One region of the Glycomyces halotolerans genome, then DNA from elsewhere that is predicted to be linked to it. Evidence: riboswitches for the same ligand, from Rfam matches in the RefSeq annotation. Region 1 holds a riboswitch; the other holds the start of a gene.
What was found. A riboswitch is a leader RNA that binds a small molecule or an ion and turns the genes downstream of it on or off. The one in region 1 is predicted to bind cyclic di-AMP.
Positions count from the first base shown of each region.

Region 2: it holds a riboswitch for cyclic di-AMP, as region 1 does, so the genes downstream of both, ACYVL2_RS08820 (C40 family peptidase) here and ACYVL2_RS00105 (C40 family peptidase) in region 1, are expected to answer to the same signal.

Region 1 covers NZ_BAAGXZ010000001.1:17,649-25,109, reverse strand. Annotated here, with positions in the region: tRNA gene ACYVL2_RS00120 (tRNA-His) at 204-279, opposite strand; gene orn (oligoribonuclease) at 358-972, opposite strand; gene ACYVL2_RS00110 (sigma-70 family RNA polymerase sigma factor) at 1,572-2,528, shown strand; gene ACYVL2_RS00105 (C40 family peptidase) at 2,635-3,543, opposite strand; cyclic di-AMP (ydaO/yuaA leader) riboswitch at 3,644-3,780, opposite strand; gene ACYVL2_RS00100 (spermidine synthase) at 4,050-4,859, opposite strand; gene ACYVL2_RS00095 (MerR family transcriptional regulator) at 4,930-5,592, opposite strand; gene ACYVL2_RS00090 (heparinase II/III family protein) at 5,640-7,178, shown strand; gene ACYVL2_RS00085 (SulP family inorganic anion transporter) at 7,125-7,461, opposite strand, start outside.
Region 2 covers NZ_BAAGXZ010000007.1:168,769-176,229, forward strand. Annotated here, with positions in the region: gene ACYVL2_RS08815 (beta-N-acetylhexosaminidase) at 1-755, shown strand, start outside; gene ACYVL2_RS08820 (C40 family peptidase) at 877-1,815, opposite strand; cyclic di-AMP (ydaO/yuaA leader) riboswitch at 1,825-1,993, opposite strand; gene ACYVL2_RS08825 (metal-sensitive transcriptional regulator) at 2,225-2,551, shown strand; gene ACYVL2_RS08830 (heavy-metal-associated domain-containing protein) at 2,602-2,814, shown strand; gene ACYVL2_RS08835 (hypothetical protein) at 2,908-3,096, shown strand; gene ACYVL2_RS08840 (sugar ABC transporter permease) at 3,196-4,134, opposite strand; gene ACYVL2_RS08845 (ABC transporter permease subunit) at 4,131-5,678, opposite strand; gene ACYVL2_RS08850 (sugar ABC transporter substrate-binding protein) at 5,706-6,941, opposite strand; gene ACYVL2_RS08855 (LacI family DNA-binding transcriptional regulator) at 7,098-7,461, shown strand, end outside.

The DNA of each region.
Region 1 (7,461 bases):
GGCGCAGAGAAGAGCCCCGCGGTCGCCTGCGGGGCCGGTAGGCACGGAGAGGGCACCGCAGTTGCCCGCGAGGCCCTCGCAGAACATGGGGTGATCGACGGGGCTTGCTGGGCTGAGGGCGCTTCGCGCTGCGACCTCCTGGACCACCACCGAGCGCTGGAGGCACGGAAAAAGCCCCGCGGTTGCCCGCGAGGCTTTCTCAATGGGGTGATCGACGGGGCTTGAACCCGCGACCTCCTGGACCACAACCAAGCGCTCTACCAGCTGAGCTACGACCACCATGTATTCAGTTCACCAAGGGAACCCTGGTAACCGCCGACAATCATAGCCGCGGTCGGGGCGATTCCGTCAACCGGGTCAGGTGTTCGGCGTCTCAGCGTCCAGTTCGGCGACGGCCTGCTTCGCCTCGTCGGAGCTCGGGCCGGGGAGCTGCACGAACACCGTCTTGCGGTAGTACTCGAGTTCGCGGATGCTCTCCTTGATGTCGGCCAGCGCGCGGTGGGCCAGGCCCTTGGCCGGCTGGTTGTAGTAGACGCGGGGGTACCAGCGCCGTGCCAGCTCCTTGATCGAGGAGACGTCGATCATCCGGTAGTGGAGGTGGTCGTCGAGGCGGGGCATGTACTTGGCGATGAAGGTGCGGTCGGTGGCGATCGAGTTCCCGCACAGCGGCGCGGTGCGGGCCTCGGGCACGTGCTGCTTGACGTATTCGAGCACCTCGTCCTCGGCCTGGTCCAGCGAGACGTCGGCCGCGCGGACCTCGTCGGTCAGGCCGGACTTGGCGTGCATGTCGGTGACCACGGGGCCCATGTTGTCGAGCTTGGCGGGTTCGCATGCGATCACGAGGTCGATGCCGTCGTCGACCGGGGTGAGGTCGGGTTCGGTGACGAGCGCGGCGATCTCAATGAGGGCTTCGGTCTCGGGGTCGAGGCCGGTCATCTCGCAGTCGACCCACACTAGGCGTTCTTCAGACACTTGCATAACTCTACGCTGCAGCTGCGTTGAACGTGATCTTCGTCGGTCGCGATCAGCGAGTCGACCACTGTGCGCAATTGTTCGGGAACGCTGAGTGCCCGACATCCGACTCCGGTGCGCCAAGAAAGGTGTTGCTCGTCACCCTTACGTTCCGCTATGGTGCAGGCATCAGAGAGTCGTGGCCTTTGCGGTCGGCATCGCAGTGATAGGGGCCGCATTGAGATTATCTCTCAACTTTTTCAAGGTAGAGCGCGTGTACCCCTATAGATTGAAGGTTTGCGATGAAGCGGACCGGGCAATACCGTGACCGAGGCCGATGGGCGGCATGCTCCTCCTGAGGTAGCAGTGACACCCATCTCAACGGCATCATGATCGGTCCGAACCCCCGTCTAGGGAATAGGAACCGTGAACGAGGCCTTCCATTGAGGGCCGGGTTATCGGGTCGGTGCGGCGGCCCCGCCAGGGGCCACCGAACGGCATCGGTTCAGTAACCGTGGTGTATCGAACACCGGGGCACGGAATTCCACGCAACGAAGCGGTCGTTGTAACTAGTGCACCGTTCAGTCGGTGCCCGGGGGACGAGGAAGCTGGAGGAGACCTTGAGCGTGGAGACTACGACTACACCCACCCTCACCACCGAAGAGGTCGCTGAGGAGCGAGATCTGGTAGGTGTTTACCTGCACGAGATCTCCAAGACGCCGTTGCTGGACGCAGCCGCCGAGGTCGAACTGGCCAAGGCGGTCGAAGCCGGCCTGTTCGCCAAGCACCTGCTGGCCGAGGGGAAGACCTTCGCGGGTGCCGGCGAGAAGGAGCTGAAGCGCCTGGTGGAGGACGGGGCGCGCGCCAAGGAGCAGTTCATCAAAGCGAACCTGCGCCTGGTCGTGTCGATCGCCCGCCGCTACGTTCGCTCCGGTATGCCGATGCTGGACCTGATCCAGGAGGGCAACACCGGCCTGGTCCGCGCCGTTGAGAAATTCGACTACCAGCGCGGGTTCAAGTTCTCGACCTACGCCACGTGGTGGATCCGCCAGGCCATCAGCCGGGCGATCGCCCAGCAGGAGCGCACCGTGCGCCTGCCGGTGCACCTGGTCGAGGACGTCAACCGGATGCGCAACGTCACCCGCCAGCTCACCCGTGAGCTGGGCGGCGACCCCGAGCCCGACCAAGTCGCGAAGGCTCTGGGAGTCACCGTCGAGCGGGTCAACGAGCTCATCCGCTGGAGCCAGGACACGGTCTCCCTCGACACGCCGATCGGCGACGACGGCGATACCAACCTCGGCGACCTGGTCGCCGACTCCGACGAGCCGAGCCCTGAGGACGTCGTGCTCGCCGGAATGGAGCGGCAGCGCATCGAGATGATGCTCAACCACCTCGACGAGCGCTCCGCCGGAATCGTCAAGGCCCGCTACGGGCTCGAAGACGGGCGGGAGCACTCGCTGACCGAGGTCGCCCACCGGTTCCACCTGTCGCGCGAGCGCATCAGGCAACTGGAGATCCAGGCGCTGGCGCGCCTGAAGGAACTGGCGAACGACCAGGTCATGGCGGAGGCCGCTTGACTGCGTGAGCGATAAGACGTAAGAGGGCCGGGGCGTGAGCCCCGGCCCTTCGTCGTGCGCCGAGCGCCGACTATATTTCCTATAGGATATATGATATAGGGTTCGGTCAGACGCGGCGGTAGCCGTCGATGCCCATCATGTCGATCCCGGCGGTTTTCACCACATCGCCCGGCTTGGGCGCGTGGATGACCTCGCCGCCGCCGATGTAGATGGCCATGTGGCCGAGACCGGCGTAGAACACCAGGTCGCCGGGCCGCAGGTCGGAGCGGTCGATCGGCGTGGTCTCGTTCCAGATGGCGACGGTGTAGTGGGTCAGCGAGATGCCGGAGACCGCGTAGGCGCCCTGGACCAGTCCCGAGCAGTCCCACGAGTCCGGGCCGGCGGCGCCGTAGACGTAGGGCTCGCCCAGTTGCGCGCGGGCGAACTCGACCGCCGCGGTCGCGGCGTCGGAGCTGTACGAGGCGACCGTGTCCGAGCTCGAACCCGAATCGGAGTTCGAGGCCGGCTCGCTCGCCGCGGCCTCCGCCGCCGCTGCCTCGGCCGCCGCCTCCGCCTCGGCTTGCGCCTCTGCTTCGGCCGCCGCTTCGGCGGCCTGCTCGGCCTCGTCGATCTGCTCGTCGAGTTCGGCGATCGCCGCTTCGGCCTCGGCGATGTCGGCCCCGAACGCGATCGCGTCCTCGGTGGCCGCCTGGGCCTCCTCGAACCGGTCGGTCTGCTCCTTGGCGAAGCCGACCAGACTCGCCATCTTCGCGCCGAGGTCCTCCTCGGCGGAGTCGACGGCGACGGTGACCCGGTCGAGCCGGGCCTTGGGGCTGCCGTATTCGGCGCTGACCTCGTCGATGACCGCGCGGGCCTGGCTGAGCCGCTGCCGCAGGTCCGCGAGGCGGTCCTCGGTCTCGGCCCGTTCGGTCTCGAGTTCGGCGATATGGTCTTCGATTTCCGCCGAGGTCGCCTCGTCATAGTCGATGTCGACCGCTTCGGCGGGAGATGCCGCGAAGATGGTGGCCACACTCACGGCAATGGCGGTGACACCTGCGTAGAGGGCGGCTCGGCGGATGATGCCGTTCGCTCGCGAACGCTCTCGCGTTTCGGGGCAGGCTCGGTCCACAGGATGGCCTTTCTTCCTCGGCCGCCTACCGGGTTAGCTGTCGGGTTCGGGCTGGGAAGCGCGCCCTACCCGCCGAGATGGGGATCAACGGCGGGATTCACCCCTGCGAACGGGCGGCGCCACAGGCGCCGGCCTCACGAGTCTCCTCGTCGCGGTGGGTTCCCGGCCTGCGCTTCGACGAGGACGGGACCCGGAGGGATGGGGCCCGGCTCGCGTCGCGCAGTTCGGCGGTCCGGCGGGAGGGCCTCTGGGGGAGGTCCTGACGTCCCGACCGGAACAGGAGCTGACGCTAGTCGACGTGACCGGCGTCGCCAAGAAGGTTGTGAAATTATCCACAATCCGGTAACGGACAGTGAGGACAGGCAGGTAGAGAGGGTCACTATCCAGCGGCTTCACTCATCCGCCGGACTCGCCTAGAACGATCGGAGCGAGGCCGGAGGAGGTGGGCTCGGCATCGCCGCGGCATCGGTCGCCGGGACGGCGCCGCCGATGTACTCGGCGAGCTCACCGCCCTCCAGCACCCGGCACGGGAACGGCGCACCGGCGCAGCGGCGCCGCAGCTCCCGCACCGGCAGCTCGACGTCGGCCGCCGCGGCCACGACGTTCCCGAACCGCTTCCCACGAAGGACCGCCGGCTCGGCCATCACGGCCGAGCGGCCCCACACCTCGGCCATCGCCGCCAGCGCCGGCTTCAAGAACCGCATCCGGCCCCCGTCGCACAGATTCACCGCGTAATGCCCGCCGGGGCGCAGCACCCGCTTCGCCTCCCGCAAAAACTCCACAGTGGTCACATGCGCCGGCACTCGCGCCCGCTCGTACACGTCGGTGACGATGAGCTCATAGCTTCCGTCCGGCGCCGCCTCGAGCGCCTCGCGGGCATCGGCCCGGCGGATCTTCACCCGCACCCTGCGCGGCAGCGGCGCCTCCGCCCGCACCAGCGACACCAGTTCGGCGTTCGTCTCGACCGCCTGCTGGTACGACTCCGGCCTCGTCGCGGCCACATACCGCGCCATCGCCAACGCCCCCGCACCCAGATGCAGCACCCGCAGCGGCCGCCTCGGCTCGGCGACCGCGTCGACCAGGTACGAGATGCGCTGCATGTACTCGGCGTCGAGATAGGCCGGATCGTCGAGATCGATGCTCGACTGCACCACCTCGTCGGCGACCAGATGCAGCAGACTCGGACGGTCGGAGTCGACATCGAATCGGAGAGCGTTCAGCATGGGCACCGCGATTCCAGTCCAGGCCGAGGCGCCGCTTGCGACGCCGGCTTACGGGGCGACGGGCGAGGGATCACGGACCCATTGTGCCCGACGTACCCCCGCCCGACTGGATCCGAGCCGACGCCGCGATGTGCGCGATGCGCCGCAGCGCCGCGAACACCGTCTCGCCCAGCACCGTGCCCACCACCGCCTGCTCCACGTCCACACCCTCCGGGCGTGTCGCCTCCGCGATCGCCTCCATGTCCGCCGACGCCAGCTGCGCCGCCGCGTCGGCGTAGTGCGTCAGCACCTCCACCGGATCCGGATTGCCCAGTCGGTAGTAGGCGGCCAGAGCCGTCACGATCGCGTCCCGGTAGTTCGGCGGCGCGTACTCGAGCCACCCGTACTCGCTGAGCAGCCCGTCCACGGTCCGCTCGGCCGCCCGCAGCGCCCCCTCGCTGCCGAGCGAGAACCGCGGATTGCGGTGCGTGGCCGCCAGCGTGGCACCGAGCGCCCGGAACGCCGACTCCGGGTGCCGCGCCAACACCTTCAGCACCTCGCCGATCTGCGCCACCGACAGGCCCGCCGTCTCCGACAGGGCCCGGATGAGCAGCAGCCGGTGGACATGCTCACCCCCGTACTCCACCACGTTGCCCTCGAGATGCTCCCCGGGCGGCAGTAGCTGCTCGCGCAGGTAGTACTTGATCGTGGCGGCCGGGACGCCGGTCCGCTCCGACAGCTCGCCGATGCGCATAAGACGGAGTGTAGGCCCCAACGCGCGCGAGCGTTACGGTAAGCACTATGGCGGATCCCCGAACGACACTCCTCAGCGAACTGCGAGAGCTTGCGGCGCAACCGATACCCGGCTTCGATCCCGATCTCGCCGACGACTTCGCCGCAACCGGGCGCCGGTTGCCGTACGAGCACCAGTACTTCGCGCGGCGCCGCCACCTCGCCGCGCTGGCGATCGCGGGCGAGGCCGGGCCGCTCGACGAGCTGCTGGACGCCGTCTGCGACGAGCGCTCCTGGGCGCTGCCGGCCCACTGGGACACCGGCGACCCGCGCACCTGCGTCGACCTGTTCGCCTGCGAGACCGCCCACACCCTCGCCGAGATCCTCCGACTCCGCGAAGGGCTCCAATCGGCCGACCGCGTCAGAGCGGAGATCCGCTCGCGCGTCATCGACCCGCTGTTCGACGCCGAGGAACCGTACTGGTGGGAAGAGCGGATCACCAACTGGACGGCCGTCTGCGCCGGAGCCGCCGGCATGGCCGCGCTGGCCCTCGGCGTCGACACCGACGCGGTCCGGAGCCGGATCATCCCCGCCCTCCAGAGCTACCTGTTCTCCTTCGGACCCGACGGCGGCTGCGTCGAAGGCGTCGACTACTGGGTCTACGGCTTCGGATACTTCACCTACTTCGCCGAAGCCTGGCGCGAGGCCACCGGCGAAGACCTGCTCGCCGGATGCGAGGCCATCGCCTCCTTCCCGGCCGCCGCCCAACTCGCCACCGGCTCGTTCGCGACCTTCGGCGACGCCCGCTCCGCGGCCGTGCTCCCCACCGGCCTGCTGGCCCGCCTCGCCGACCGGCTCGGCGTCGACCTGCCCGCGGTCGACCACACGCCCGCGTTCGCCGAGGACTACTGCGCCCGCTGGGGGCACCTGACCAGGTCCCTGGAATGGGGCCGGGAACTGGCCGGCGAGGTCGCACCGGCCCGGACCCTGCTGCCCGACGTCGGCTGGTACGTCGAGCGGCGCCGCACGGGCGGGCGCATGTGGGCGCTGGCGGTCAAGGGCGGCTACAACGACGAGCCCCACAACCACCTCGACCTCGGCTCGTTCATCATCGCCGCCGACGGCGAGCAGCTGCTGTGCGACCCGGGCGCCGGGGAGTACACCGCCGCCTACTTCGGGCCCGAGCGGTACGAACAGACCCACCCCTCCTCGCAGTGGCACTCCGTGCCGACCGTCGAGAGCGCCTCACAGCAGCTCGGGGAGGACTCGCGCGCCGAGCTGGTCAAGACCGCCGAGGGCGTCGACGCCTACATCGACGCCTACGGCGACGGAGCGCTCCTGCGGAAGTTCACCTGGGACGAGAAGGGCATCGCCCTCTTCGACGCCGGGCCCGACCTGGTCGAGAGCCTCGTCAGCCGCATCCGGCCCGAACTGAGCGGCGAGACGGCCACCTGGACCGGCGAGCGCGGCACGCTGCGCCTGCGCGGCCTCGACGAGGCGACCGCGCGCATCGAGCACGTCGACACCACCGACCACGAAGGACGGCCCGAGCGGCTATGGGCGCTCCGCTTCGCCTTCGTCGACCGGCTCAGGTTCGAGCTGCTCTAGCACTCCGTCGGCCTTGAGCTCGCGCCGCGCGGCCGCGATCGCCTCGCTGGTGTGCTCGAACAGCCGCCCCTGCTGCCACAGCGGCTCCAGGACGCCCAGGGCCGCCAACGGCCGGGCGTGGACCGACCTCAGCCCCGAGAGGTACACGGCGATGCCCCGGTGCTCCAGCCGCTTGATCGCGTCGGCCAGCACCAGCGCGCCCGAAGCGTCGAGAGTGGATACACGGCTCATGCGGAGGACCACCACCCGCACGTCCGCGACCTCCAGCAGCTGCAGCAGGAAC
Region 2 (7,461 bases), on a different contig from region 1:
AGGCCCTGGCGTTCGCCCGCGAGGTCTTCGACACGGTCGCGGCGGTGTTCGACTCCCCGTTCATCCACATCGGCGGCGACGAGGTCCCCACCGCGCAGTGGGAGCGGTCGCGGACCGCCAAGGAGCTGATGGAGCGCGAGGGCATCGGCGACGTCCGCGGCGTCCAGGCCTGGTTCACCCGGGCCTTCACCGAGCATCTCACCTCGCTGGGCCGCAGGGTCATCGGCTGGGACGAGATCCTCGAAGGAGGCGGCGCGCCCGCCGAAGCGGTGATCGCGGTGTGGCGCAACGAGGCCTACGTCAAGAAGGCCGCCGACGCCGGGCACGAGGTCATCGTCTCCCCCGAACCGTACGTCTACTTCGACCACTACGAGGGCGACGGCGGCGACGAGCCGCTGCGCATCCACGGGCACACCACGATCGACAAGGTCGCCTCCTGGGACCCGGTGCCCGACGACGTCGAGGCCTCCTCGGTCCTGGGCGCCCAGTGCCAGCTGTGGTCGGAGTACCTGCCGCGGGGCCGCGACGTGGAGTACGCGGCGTTCCCGCGCCTGTCGGTCCTGGCCGACGTCCTGTGGGCTCCGGCCGAGGCGCGGGCGGCCGCGCCGGTGCGCGAGCGGCTCGCGGGCCACCTGGAGCGGCTCGACGCGATGGGGATCAACTACCGGCCCCTGTCCGGGCCCCGGCCCTGGCAGGCCGGCGGCACCGGCCGCCGCAAGCGCTACGACCGCGAGTTCCGGGCCCACCAGGCCTAGGCCGACGCTCGGTGGCCTCTACGATGAGGTGGCCCCCGGCGGCGGCGCCTCGCGATGCGGGTCAGCAGGTCGGCAACGGAGTGGTCGCGCCGACGCCGGGGAGTCTGTGCGGCGGGGCCGGTCAAGGCCGGCCGTAACCGCCTATGTCCATGATGTACATGCTTGCGATCTTGACGTTCGAGCCGGTGCGCGGGGCGTGGATGATCTGCTCGTCGCCGATGTAGATGGCGTTGTGCCCCAGGCCGGAGTAGAAGACGATGTCGCCGGGCCGCAGCTCGCTGCGGGAGACGCGCGCGGTCTCGTTCCACTGCATCTCGACGTTGTGCGACAGCGAGTAGCCCGCCGCGCCCCATGCGCCCTGCACCAGGCCCGAGCAGTCCCAGCTGTCGGGCCCGTCGGAGCCGTACACGTACGGGTCGCCCAGCTGGTCGTAGGCGAACTGGACCACGGTGGAGTCGCCGCTGTAGTCGGGGTTGTTCGCCGGCGGCGGGTCGGGTGTGACCTGGTCGAGCAGCACCTCGAGTTCGTCGATCTCGGCCTCGATCTGGTCCTTCTGCTCCTCGATCTCGCCGAGGATCTCGTCGGCGTCGGCCCTGAGCGTCTCCAGCTCGGTCCTGCGGGTCTCCAGCTCTTCGCCGCGCTCCAGGTGCGCCTGGAGCTGGGCGTTCTCGGCCTGGGTGAGCGACTCCAGGTAGGTGAGGCGGTCGGCGAAGTCCCGGGGGTCGCCGCTGAGGACGGAGTTCACCATCGCGAACTCGCCGCCGGTGTGGGCGACGGCGACGATGTCGGCGATCCGCTCGGCGCTCTCGGCGACGGCCGCTTCGAGTTCGGGCAGCTCGGCCTCGATCTCGGCGATGAGCTTCTCGGCGTCCTCGAGTTCCTCGTTCTTGGCGTTGTAGTCCTCGATGACGAGTTCGAGTTCGGCGTGGCGCTCGTCGATGTCGGCCTCGACCTCCTCGGGGGAGGGCTCGGCTGTGGCCTGGCCCGCGGTCAGCACGAGGGCCGACACGGGCAGCAGCACCGCGGCCATGAGCACGGCTATCGGACGCCGGGTACGCACCAGTGATGCGCTCCTTCCTTCTGCCGCCTACCGGGTTAGCTGTCGGATTCGGGCGGGAAGAAGGTTCGCCCTACCCGCCCTGAGGCGGGATTCACCCCGATCGAATCGGTCGCTTTCGCGGCGTCGATCGCCCTGGTTCCCCGGTTCGCGCGCAGCCCGTCCTCGGCTCGCAAGCCTCACCTTGGTTGGGGTGCTTCGCGATTCGGCGGTGTCGCCTGGCGGCAGCGGGGTGCGGCCGAGTTTCCCATGCGACGGCTTCACGTTAGAGCCACCGCGCCCGCTTGACAAGGGCGGGTGGAGAATTTCTCTGGGAATGGCACGGAATACTACGGGCCGCTGCACGGGAATGACGAACGGTTGCCGAGATACCCCTCAGGGGTATAGACTCGGCTGAGGAGGTACGAACACCATGGCGAGCGAGGAGACGGGCCAGAAGATGGAGCACGGCCACCAGTACTGGTACCACGGCGACAAGGAGGCGCTCGGGCGCCGCCTGCGTCGCATCGAGGGCCAGATCCGAGGGCTGCAGCGGATGGTCGACGAGGACGAGTACTGCATCGACATCCTCACCCAGATCTCGGCCTCCACCAAGGGCCTCCAAGCCGTGGCGGTCAACCTCCTCGAAGGCCACATCGCGCACTGCGTCGCCGAAGCCCAGGTCAAAGGCGACGCCGCAGAGGCCGAAGCGAAAGTCAAGGAAGCCACTGACGCCGTCGCCAGACTGCTCAGGAGCTGACACGCGAGGGCCGACCGCCCGAGCGAGCAATGCCGAGAAAAGGAGCGACCATGCAGACCACTTACCTCGTCAAAGGCATGACCTGCGGCCACTGCGCGAGCGCCGTGACCGAAGAGGTCTCGGGCCTGCCCGGCGTCGAGAACGTCGACGTCGCCGTCGAGACCGGCAAGGTCACCGTGACCTCGGCCGACGCGCTGGCGACCGATGCGGTCCGCGACGCGGTCGACGAGGCCGGCTACGAACTGGTCGGCGTCGCCGAATAACGCCACTCGCCTCCGGGGGTGTCCGAGATCTCGGGCGCCCCCGGAGGCTTTCGGGTTGCGGACCGTTCACCCGCCTGGCGTAAAGTGCAACCCATGGCAGTCTCCGATGACGACCGATCCGTCGAGCTGAACGACGAGGGCTTCGCCGTGCTCCCCGACCAGACCTCGGACGAGGCCGACCACGGCTGGGGCGAGGCGGTGCCGCCGCGGCCGCGATCGGGCCGGGCCCTGTCGGCCCGCGACCGCGAACTGCTCGACGAGCGCCCCCCGCACTGGAGCTGAGACGCCGCGGGAAGGCCGGCGCCGCTGGGAGGCTACGGCCGACCCTCCCGCGCGGCCGTCCCGCCGAAGCGGGACGGCGCGGTGTCGAGCAGTGATCGGTCATCCCTTCACGGCCCCGCCGGTGAGCCCCGAGACGATGTAGCGCTGCAGGCTCATGAACACCGTCACGGTCACCACCGAGGTCAGCAGCGCGCCCGCCGCGAAGACGCCGAAGTAGCTGGCCGGCGCGTTCTCGGCGACGAGGGTCTTCAGCCCGACCGCGAGCGTCATCTCCTCGCGATCGGTCAGGAACAGGCTGGCGAGGATGAAGTCGTTGATGGTGCCCACGAACGCCAGGATCCCCGAGATCGCGATGATCGGCGCCGCCAGCGGCAGGATCATCCCGAAGAAGATCTGCGCGTGGCTGGCGCCGTCGATCGTGGCCGCCTCGTCGAGCTCCTTGGGGATGGTGTCGAAGAAGCCCTTCATCAGCCACGTCGAGACCCCGAGCGCCCCGCCCATGTAGACGAGCATGAGCCCGAGCTTCGTGTTCAGCCCGGCCACCGGGTAGTACTCGCCGATGCCGCCGAAGATCAGGTACAGCGCGACCACGGCCAGGAACGCCGGGAACATCTGGATCAGCAGCAGGAACAGCAGCATCGGGCGGCGCCCTTTGAAGCGGAACCTGCTGAAGGCGTACGCGGCCAGCGACGAGATGAAGATCGAGATGAACGCCGCCGGGACGGCGATGAGCAGCGAGTTGGCGAACCAGGCGGCGAAGGGAATGTTGTCCTCGGTGAACAGCCGCCGGAAGTTGTTCAGGCTGAACGAATCCGGCAGCAGGTTCGTCGCCGACAGCGTCCCGTTCGGATTGAACGCCGCCGAGACCACGTACACGATCGGAATGAGCGCGAACACCAGGACCAGCACGGCCACCAGGTGCCGCCAGCCGGTGTCGGCGGCCCATGTGGACCATCGCGGTCTCCTGGCCCGGGCCGGCGGCCGGACGGTCACCGCGGTCGCCTCGCGCGGAGCCGGGGGTACGGGAGTGCGGGTCATGAGTACACGTCCTCCTGCTTGCGGGTGGTGCGGAACATGACCGCCGAGATGGTGGCGACGATGATGAAGATGAACACGCTGATCGCGCTGGCGAAGCCGTAGTCGGAGCTGGCCGACCCGAAGGCCTGCCGGAAGGCGTAGGTGATCAGCAGGTCGGTGCCGCCGGCCTCCTCGCCGGCGCGGAAGGGCCCGCCGCCGGTGAGCAGTTCGATGGCGTTGAAGTTGTTGAAGTTGAACGCGAAGCTGGAGATCAGCAGCGGCGTGAGCGCCACCAGCAGCAGCGGCAGGGTGATCTTGCGGAAGGCGGTGACGCCGCCGGCGCCGTCGATCTTGGCCGCCTCCAGCGAGTCGGCCGGCAGCGCCTGGAGCGCGCCGAGGCTGATGAGGAACATGTAGGGGAAGCCGAGCCACGTGTTGGCCAACAGTGCCATGGCCCGGGAGGCCCACGCCTGGCCGTACCAGTTCACGTCGAGGCCCAGCAGCTCGTTGACCAGTCCGAAGTCCCGGTTGAACATCTGGGCCCACACCAGGATCATCGCGAACGACGGCATCGCGTACGGCAGGATCATGACCGCCCGGTATGCCTTGGTGCCGCGCATGCCCGGCCGGTTGAGGGCCATCGCGGTGCCCAGGCCGACCGCGAAGGTCAGCAGCACGCTCCCTGCCGCGAAGGCGAGGTTCCAGGCGAAGACGCCGAGGAACGGGCCGCGGATGTCGGGGTCGGTCAGCACCTGCGTGTAGTTCTCGAAGCCGATGTTGACCCGCCAGCCGACCAGGGCGGCCCGGCCGTCCTCGGTGAGGAAGGTGCCGGTCTCGTCGTCGGCGTGCCAGACGGTGCCGGTGGCGCTGTCGGTGATGCAGTCGCAGGCCTCGTCGTAGGAGCGGGTGGAGGCGCCTTCGAACGCCGACAGGCCCTGCACCTTGATGCCGGTGGTCTCGCCGGTGGGCACGGCCAGCGCCGTCAGCTCGTCCTGGCGTTCGTTCAGCTCGGCGAGGTCCCAGACGGTGTAGCCCTCGGCGGCGGTGACGCGGCCGGACTGGTCGGTCTCGGCCTCGGGGAGCGCTGAGAGGCCCTCTTCGGTGCCGGCCCAGGTGGAGCCGTCGGAGGTGTCGGTGAGCAGGAGAGTGAGTTCGCCGGAGGCGGATTCGCCGGCGGCGAGGAGGTAGGTGGTGCCGCCGGGGGTCTGCTGGACTCCGGCGGCGACGATCGCCTCGACGGCCTGTTCCTTGCCGACTCGGTGGCCGTCGCCGTAGTTGGAGAAGGAGGTGCCGATGGTCATGATGACCGGGATGATCTGGAAGGCGATGAGCAGCAGCGTCCCGGGTACGAGGTATTTGGGGGGGATGGTGCGGCGCTGCAGGTAGACGTAGAAGAGGGTCGCGACGACGGCCGCCTCGATGACCAGGGCCCACCAGGCCTGGGCGCGGACGAGGGGCAACGCCGCCCAGGCGGCCAGGGCCGCCACCAGCGCGAGCACGGCGATCTTGGCGATCTGGCCCGCGGCGGTGCCGGATCCGGCCGCCTGGGAACGTTGGTCGAGCACTGTGAAGCTTCCTTTGCTCGTCGGCGGCTAGGAGCCCGCGATGGCGTCGCGGATGCTCTGGGCGGCGGTGGTGGCGGCGTCCTCGCCGTCGGTGGTGCCGTCGATGGTGTCGGCTTCGGCGCGGCCGAAGGGCTCCCAGACGGCGTTCATCGCGGGGATGTTCGGCATGGGGACGGCGTGTTCGCCGGCCGCGGCGAAGCCTTGGACGTCGGCGTTGCCTTCGGAGTAGGCCTCGGCGGCGGCGGTGAGGGCGGGCAGGCGTCCGCCGGCTTCGGCGAGTTTGAGCTGGAGGTCCTCGGTGAGCACGTAGTTGGTGACGAACTCCTGGGCGAACAGGGCGTTCTGGGCCGAGGAGGAGACGTAGAAGCCCTGGACGCCCATGAAGGGGGCGGCGGGGTTCTGGCCTTCGAAGCCGGGGATGGCGGTGACCTCGTATTCGATGCCGGCGTTCTGGGCGTCGGTGAGCGCCCAGGGGCCGGAGATGAGGAACGGGGCCTGGCCTTCGGTGAAGAAGGGGATGGCGTTGGAGCCGTCGATGGAGGTCGAGAGGACTCCGGCCTGGCCGAGTTCGGCGAACTTCTCGAAGGCGGCGATGCCGCCGGGCGAGTCGACGCCGACGTCGCTGGGGTCGAGGCTGCCGGAGCCGTCGTCGCCGAACAGGTAGCCGCCCATGGACGAGAAGATCGGGTAGCCGTGGTAGGCGTCGCCGTCGGGTCCGACCGGCAGGAGCAGCGCGTTGTCGGTGCCGGCGGCCTCGCCGGCGGCGATGAGCTCTTCGAAGGTGGTGGGCGCTTCGGCGGCGAGGGCGGTGTTGCGGATCAGGCCGATGTTCTCGATGGCGTAGGGGACGGCGTAGAGGTTGCCCTCGACGGTGAAGGCCTTGACGGAGGCCTCGTTGAGGGCGCTCTGCTGGTCGGCGGTCAGGGTGATGGGGCTGATGACGCCGTCGGCGGCGAGCTGGCCGGACCAGTCGTGGGCGCCCACGACGATGTCGGGGCCCTGGCCCTGTTCGGCGGCGGCGATGAAGTCCTCGCGGAGGGTCTCCACGTGTTCTTCGACGGTGACCTTGACGCCGACCTGGGCCTCGAAGTCCGCGACGAACTCCTTGAGCACCGGGGTGCGGGTCTCATCGGCCCAGATGACCAGTTCGCCGGAGAATTCCTGCTCCTGGCCGGTGTCTTCGCCGCTGTCGGACCCGCAGGCGGCGGCCGCTCCGAGTGCGGCGGCAGAGACGGCGGCGGTGCCGATGGTCCTTCTACGCATGATGTAGTACCTCTCCTCATTGAGGGCGGCCCGATGACTGAGAGGTCCGACCGGGCCGGTGATGAAGGTCATGGGCTTACGCCCTGACCCTCCGTAGATTAGCAAGATGTTTCATAAACCGGAAACCCTTGCAATCAAAATGTTGCCAACTTTCAGATAGGCTACTCTGTCATCATGCGGCTTCGACTCTCTGACATCGCCCGACAGGCCGGGGTCAGTGAGGCGACGGTGTCACGGGTCCTCAACGACAAGCCCGGTGTCGGCGCTCAAACCCGGCAATCCGTCCTCACTGCACTCGACGTCCTGGGCTACGAACGGCCACAGGCCCTTCGCAAGCACGCCATCGGCCTGATCGGCCTCGTCGTTCCCGAGCTCGCGAACCCGATCTTCCCCCTGTACGCCCAGACGATCTCCAACGTCCTGGCCGGATCCGGGTACACGCCGGTGCTGTGCACCCAGACGCCCGGCGGCGTCAGCGAGGACGAATTCGTCGACATGCTCCGCGAACGGAGCGTGGCCG